2 regions of the Pseudomonas sp. NPDC007930 genome follow, and region 1 is predicted to be linked to the other one. Evidence: predicted binding sites of a transcription regulator. Region 1 holds the regulator's gene; the other holds the start of a gene.
What was found. Region 1 encodes FliA, which starts transcription of late flagellar genes. Its sites were predicted from a motif close to CTAAAGTTTNNNNNNNNNNNGCCGNTAA; they were not measured.
Positions count from the first base shown of each region.

Region 2: a site for FliA is predicted at 1,256-1,283, ahead of ACFZCE_RS09205 (methyl-accepting chemotaxis protein). Genes of this name have one in related genera too.

Region 1 covers NZ_JBIBKC010000005.1:112,399-115,780, forward strand. Annotated here, with positions in the region: gene flhF (flagellar biosynthesis protein FlhF) at 1-167, shown strand, start outside; gene fleN (flagellar synthesis regulator FleN) at 263-1,096, shown strand; gene fliA (RNA polymerase sigma factor FliA) at 1,090-1,833, shown strand; gene ACFZCE_RS13125 (response regulator) at 2,003-2,377, shown strand; gene ACFZCE_RS13130 (protein phosphatase CheZ) at 2,397-3,185, shown strand; gene ACFZCE_RS13135 (chemotaxis protein CheW) at 3,270-3,382, shown strand, end outside.
Region 2 covers NZ_JBIBKC010000003.1:368,477-371,858, reverse strand. Annotated here, with positions in the region: gene hutC (histidine utilization repressor) at 1-207, opposite strand, end outside; gene ACFZCE_RS09215 (lipocalin family protein) at 286-840, opposite strand; gene ACFZCE_RS09210 (hypothetical protein) at 837-1,091, opposite strand; gene ACFZCE_RS09205 (methyl-accepting chemotaxis protein) at 1,357-3,252, shown strand; gene ACFZCE_RS09200 (class 1 fructose-bisphosphatase) at 3,295-3,382, opposite strand, start outside.

The DNA of each region.
Region 1 (3,382 bases):
CGTACCTCACCGATGGCCCGCGCATCCCCGATGACCTTCACCTGCCGCGCCGGCACCAGTTGGTAAGCCGCGCGGTGAGTGCGCAAGTACAGGAAGAGCCCAGCGAAGAGGCCATGGCCGATATGTTCGCTGATCTCTACCACAGCCCCGGCAAGCGTGCCGGGTGAGGGCAAGGGCGATGGAAAATGCAATCTACCTGCGTGAAGTGCTGCCCCTGGCAGGCTCGCGTGGCCTCGGTCTGAAGTGACAAGGTAAAGAACGAATGGGCAGCATGCATCCCGTACAGGTGATCGCGGTGACCGGCGGCAAAGGTGGCGTCGGCAAGACAAACGTGTCAGTGAACCTCTCGCTGGCACTGGCCGAACTCGGCCGGCGAGTGATGTTGCTCGACGCCGACCTGGGCCTTGCCAACGTTGACGTGCTGCTCGGGCTCACGCCCAAGCGCACCCTGGCCGACGTGATCGAGGGCCGCTGCGACCTGCGCGACGTCTTGCTGCAGGGGCCGGGCGGCATCCGCATCGTGCCGGCGGCCAGCGGTACCCAGAGCATGGTGCACCTGACCCCGGCCCAGCATGCCGGGTTGATCCAGGCGTTCAGCGAAATCGGCGACAACCTCGACGTGCTGGTGATCGACACCGCCGCCGGGATCGGCGACTCGGTGGTCAGCTTCGTGCGCGCCGCCCAGGAAGTGCTGTTGGTGGTGTGCGACGAGCCCACGTCGATCACCGATGCCTACGCCCTGATCAAGCTGCTCAACCGCGACTACGGCATGAACCGCTTCCGCGTGCTCGCCAACATGGCGCAAAGCCCGCAGGAAGGGCGCAACCTGTTCGCTAAGCTTACGAAAGTGACTGACCGTTTCCTTGACGTGGCCCTGCAGTACGTGGGCGCGGTGCCTTACGATGAAACGGTGCGCAAGGCCGTGCAGAAGCAACGCGCGGTGTACGAGGCGTTTCCACGCTCCAAGTGCGCGCTGGCCTTCAAGGCCATCGCCCAGAAGGTCGACACCTGGCCGCTGCCCGCCAACCCTCGCGGGCACCTGGAGTTCTTCGTCGAACGATTGGTACAGCAAACCAGTGCGGGGCCCGTATCATGAGTGCCAGCGGATACCGGATGTACAACAAGGCTTCTCGCGAGTCGCAGCAATACCAGCTGATTGAACGCTATGCGCCGCTGGTCAAGCGCATCGCCTACCACCTGCTGGCGCGCTTGCCCTCCAGCGTGCAGGTCGAAGACCTGATCCAGGCCGGCATGATCGGCCTGCTCGAGGTGTCGACCAAGTACGACTCGAGCAAGGGCGCCAGTTTCGAGACCTACGCCGGCATCCGCATTCGCGGCGCGATGCTCGATGAAGTGCGCAAGGGTGACTGGGCGCCACGCTCGGTGCACCGCAATACGCGCATGGTCAGTGACGCGATTCGCGCAATTGAAGCGCGAACTGGCCGTGACGCTAAAGATCACGAGGTTGCTGCCGAACTCAAGATGAGCCTGGACGAATACTACGGGATCCTCAACGACACCCTCGGTAGCCGCCTGTTCAGCTTTGACGACCTGCTCCAGGAAGGCGAGCACGAAGGCACCCACGAAGAGGGCGCCAGCAGTGGCGAGCCATCGCGGGGGCTGGAAGACGAGCGCTTCCAGAAGGCCTTGGCCGAAGCCATCGCCAACCTGCCGGAGCGGGAGCGGCTGGTGCTGTCGCTGTATTACGACGAGGAACTCAACCTCAAGGAAATCGGCGAAGTACTGGGCGTGAGCGAGTCGCGGGTGAGCCAGTTGCACAGCCAATGCGCGGCACGTTTGCGCAGCCGGCTGGGTGAGTGGCGGGCCCGGTAACAAAGTTGCGGGTTTTGTAAAAGATTTGCTGGATCAGGGCGTTGGCTGTGTGATATCACGCCAGCCATGCCTGCTCATGCAGTCGCGTTTGCTGTGAACTGGTTTGAATGCTTGCGCCCCCGGGGCTGGGCGTGTTTAAGACTGCTTGGAGGTCTACTTGGACAAGAACATGAAAATCCTCATCGTTGACGACTTCTCGACGATGCGGCGAATCATCAAAAACCTGCTGCGTGACCTGGGCTTCACCAACACCGCCGAGGCCGATGACGGCAACACGGCGCTGCCCATGTTGCACAGCGGCAACTTCGACTTTCTGGTCACCGACTGGAACATGCCTGGCATGAGCGGCATCGACCTGCTGCGCACCGTGCGCGCCGACGACCGCCTGCGCCACCTGCCAGTGCTGATGGTCACCGCCGAGGCCAAACGCGAGCAGATCATCGAAGCGGCCCAGGCCGGGGTCAACGGCTACGTGGTCAAACCTTTCACCGCCCAGGTGCTGAAAGAGAAGATCGAGAAGATCTTCGAACGCGTCAACAGCTGACTCAGCCTACGGGGGCCCCATGGAGCCGAAGCATTCATCGTTGGGGGACTTTGAGTCCACCCTGAAAAAACACGCCCATGAGTTGGTCGAAAGCCTGGAACAAGGAAAGTTCAGCGAGGCGGTCGAACTGATCCATGAGCTGAATCAGGCCCGTGATCGCGGGCTGTACCAAGAGGTCGGCAAACTGACGCGCGAGTTGCACAGCGCGATCGTCAGCTTCCAGATCGACCCGCGCCTGCCTGAAGCCCAGGAAGCGTCGCAAATCACCGACGCCACCGAGCGCCTGGACTACGTCACGCGCCTGACCGAAAAAGCCGCCAACCGCACCATGGACCTGGTCGAGCAAAGCCTACCGGTGGTGCAGGGGTTTGGCGACGCGGCCAAAGACCTGCGCGCCGACTGGCAGCGCTTCATGCGCAAAGAGGTCAGCGCCGAGGAATTCCGCGAGCTGGTCAAGCGCGTAGACACCTTCCTGGAACGCAGCGAGGCCGATGTCTCGAACCTGCACACCCACCTCAACGACATTCTGCTGGCGCAGGACTTCCAGGACCTCACCGGCCAAGTGATCAAGCGCGTGACCAAGCTGGTCACCGAGGTGGAAGGCAACCTGCTCAAGCTGGTGTTGATGGCCAGCTCGGTCGACCGCTTCGCCGGCATCCGCCACGACCGCGAAGAGCTGGAGCGCGAGCAGGACAAAGAAAAATATCCCGATAGGGGTGAAGGTCCGCAGATTCATGCCGATAAGCGTGATGACGTGGTATCCGGTCAAGACGACGTGGATGACCTGCTGTCGAGCCTGGGCTTCTGATTCCGGGCTGCAGGCACCGTTCCAGGCCCGGCGCTGAGCCGCCGCGGCCGGGCCGTACTTAACGAATTCCAGGAGCACCCCTACATGAGCTTCGGCGCCGATGAAGAAATCCTCCAGGACTTCCTGGTAGAGGCCGGCGAGATCCTCGAGCAGTTGTCCGAGCAATTGGTCGAGCTGGAAAGCCGGCCCGACGACTC
Region 2 (3,382 bases), on a different contig from region 1:
GGTGAGCTCGCGCAGGGCGCGGTTGATGGTCATGCGGCTGAAGCCCAGCTCGCTGACCAGCTCGCTTTCGGACGGCACGCGGTAATGCGGCGGCCAACTGCCGTTGTTGATCTGCTGGGTGATCATCTGCTTGACCCGGGCATACAGCGGCGCGGGGCTGTCACCCATCTGCGCGCTGAGCGAGTGGGGAATGGGCGGTGTCGGCATGAAAACCCCGGAAAACAATGACAGATGGGGCGCAGTGTAACCGCGTGGCCAGCCGCTGCATATGTCTATACAAGCTGGCTATTTGCCAATATCCGAGTCCGAGACCCGCCAGATCAGCCGGCTGGTGTCATAGCCCTGCTGGCGGGCCTTGGCCATCAGCAGTTGGCGGATGTCTTCCGGTACCGTGCGGCTGCGTGACAGCAGCCAGAGGTATCGGCGGTTGGGGTTGCCGACGATCGCCAGCTTGTAGTCGTCGCTGACGTACAGCACCCAGTAGTCACCCTTGGTGATGCCCGGGAACATCCGCGAGAAGCCGTTATCGAACTGCACCCAGAGTTTGTCGGCCTTGCCCTTCACCTGCTCGCTGGCGGTGCCATGGGCCTGCTCCCACTCGCCTTGCTGGGTGCGGCAACGGTTGAGCACGTCGACCGTGCCGCTGGGGGTGAGCTGATAGGTGGCTTCGGACTGCGCGCAGTTGCGCTGGAAGAACATCGGCAGGCGTGCCTGCTCATACCAGGTGCCCTGGTAGCGTTCGAGGTTCACCGGCCCGGCGGTGTGCGGGGCGATGTCTGGCCCGGAAGAGGCGCAGCCGGCCAACAGGCCCAGTAACAGGGCCGCCATCAGGGCTTTCATTTCAAGCCCTGTGCGGTGTACAGCACCACTTTGTCGGCGGCGAACTGAATGCTGACGAAACGCTGGTCGTCGCCCCAGGTGCAACTGGTCATCGCCAGGGCGCCGGAGCACTTGGCCGGCTCGCCGAGCAGTTGTTCTACCGATGCGCGAGGCATGCCGGTTTCGATTTTGGAATAGTTCTCCAGCGTCAGCTTGTTACAGCCAGCGAGCAGGAGGCAGAAGGTGCACAGCGCCAAAACACGGGAAGACATCAAAACACTCCGAGCCAGGGGTGACCCTTGGAACACCGTAACGGCGGGCAGTTCCCGACCGATGGAAATTCTGATGGCCTATCGCCCCGGCACCGCCGCGCGCGAAGGGCCATCCATTTGAAATAACACCCTCACCTTCGGCAGATAAACGGTACCCATGGGCATTCATGTTTTGGTCACAAAGGCCGAAATCCTGACCAGCCGCGCTGGGTTCACGATACCCGGCGCGCACTCCGATTAGCCCAATGCCACGAGCCACCGAGCTATGCGCACACATAATTTGAAATTCAGCCACAAGATCCTGCTCGTTGCCGGGTTGATCGTGGCGATCGCCTTTGCCTTGTTCGTGCTGTTCAACGATTACCGCCAGCGCCAAACGTTGCGCGAGAGCACCGAAGCCTCGATGCGTGACCTCGGCCGGCTGACCACCAGCAACATCCAGAGCTGGCTGCAGGGCCGCATCGAGCTGTTGCAGTCGATGGGCCAGCAGCTGGCCAGCCAAGGCGCGGAGCCGGCCAACCTGCCGGGTATCGTCGGCCTGCCGGCGTACCCGGCGAACTTCCAGTTGAGCTACTTCGGCAGCGCCGAAGGCTTGATGTTCTCGGTGCCCGCCGGCAACCGCCCGGCCGACTACGACCCGCGCGCCCGCGGCTGGTACAAGGCCGCCAGCAGCGCCGGGCAAACCATCGTCACCGAACCCTACGTGGCCGCCTCCAGCGGCAAGCTGGTAGTGACCGTGGCCGCCCCCGTGCAGCGCGCCGGCCAACTGATCGGCGTGGCCGGCGCCGACATCGACATGGCGCGCATCAGCGAAATCATCAACTCGCTGAACTTCAACGGCCACGGCCATGCGTTCATCGTCAGTGCCGCCGGCAAGATCCTCGTGCACCCCGACAACAAGCTGGTGCTGAAAACCCTCGCCGAAGCCTTCCCCCAGGGCGCGCCCAGCCTCACCCCCGGCTTGAAGGAGGTCGAGCAGGCCGGCAAGACCGAATTCGTCGCCTTTACCCATATCGATGGGGTGCCCTCGGCCGACTGGTACGTTGGCCTGGTGCTGGACCGCGACGCCGCCTACAGCATGCTCGGTGAATTCCGCACCAGCGCGGCGATCGCCACGTTGATTTCGGTGGCGATCATCATCCTGCTGCTGGGTGTGCTGATCCGTGTGCTGATGGCGCCGCTGCACGTGATGGGCCGCGCCATGCAAGACATCGCCGAAGGTGAAGGCGACCTCACCCGGCGCCTGGCCATCCATGGCAACGACGAGTTCGGCCAATTGGGCATGGCCTTCAACCGCTTCGTCGAGCGCATCCACGAGTCGATCCGCGAGGTGTCGTCGGCCACCGCCCAGGTGCATGAAGTGGCTGGCCGCGTAACCCAGGCCTCCAACGCGTCGATGCACAACTCCGACCAGCAGGCCAACCGCACCAGCAGTGTGGCCGCGGCCATCAACGAGCTGGGCGCCGCCGCCCAGGAGATCGCCCAGAACGCCGCCCTCGCCTCGCAGCACTCCAGCGACGCGCGCAACCTGGCCAGCGAAGGCCAGAGCGTGGTCGAGCGCACCATCGCGGTGATGGGCCAACTGTCGAGCAAGATCAGCGATTCGTGCAGCAACATCGAAACCCTGAACACCAACACGGTGAACATCGGGCAAATTCTCGAGGTGATCACCGGGATTTCCCAGCAAACCAACCTGCTGGCGCTCAACGCCGCGATCGAAGCAGCCCGCGCCGGCGAGGCCGGCCGCGGCTTTGCAGTGGTGGCTGATGAAGTGCGCAACCTCGCACACCGCACCCAGGAGTCGGCGCAGCAGGTGCAGAAGATCATCGAGGAGTTGCAGGTGGGCGCGCGCCAGGCGGTGGCGATGATGACCGAAAGCCAGAGCCAGAGCGAAAACAGCGTGGGCATCGCCAACCAGGCCGGCGAGCGGCTGGGCAGCGTGACCCAACGCATTGGCGAGATCGACGGGATGAACCAGTCGGTGGCCACCGCCACCGAGGAGCAGACCGCGGTGGTCGATACCATCAACCAGGACATCACCGAGATCAACACCCTCAACCAGGAGGGTGTGGAAAACCTTCAGGCTACCTTGCGCGCCTGCGGCGACCTCGAGCAGCAGGTCAACCGCCTGAAGCAGCTGGTCGGCAGCTTCAGGATCTGACCCGGCCCGCCCGCTGCCCATGGGGCGGCGGGCAACCCCGGCTTACTGGTGGTAGCCGGTCACGCGCTCGACTTCTTCCTTCGACCCGAGGAACACCGCCACGCGCTGGTGCAGGCCTTCGGGCTCGATG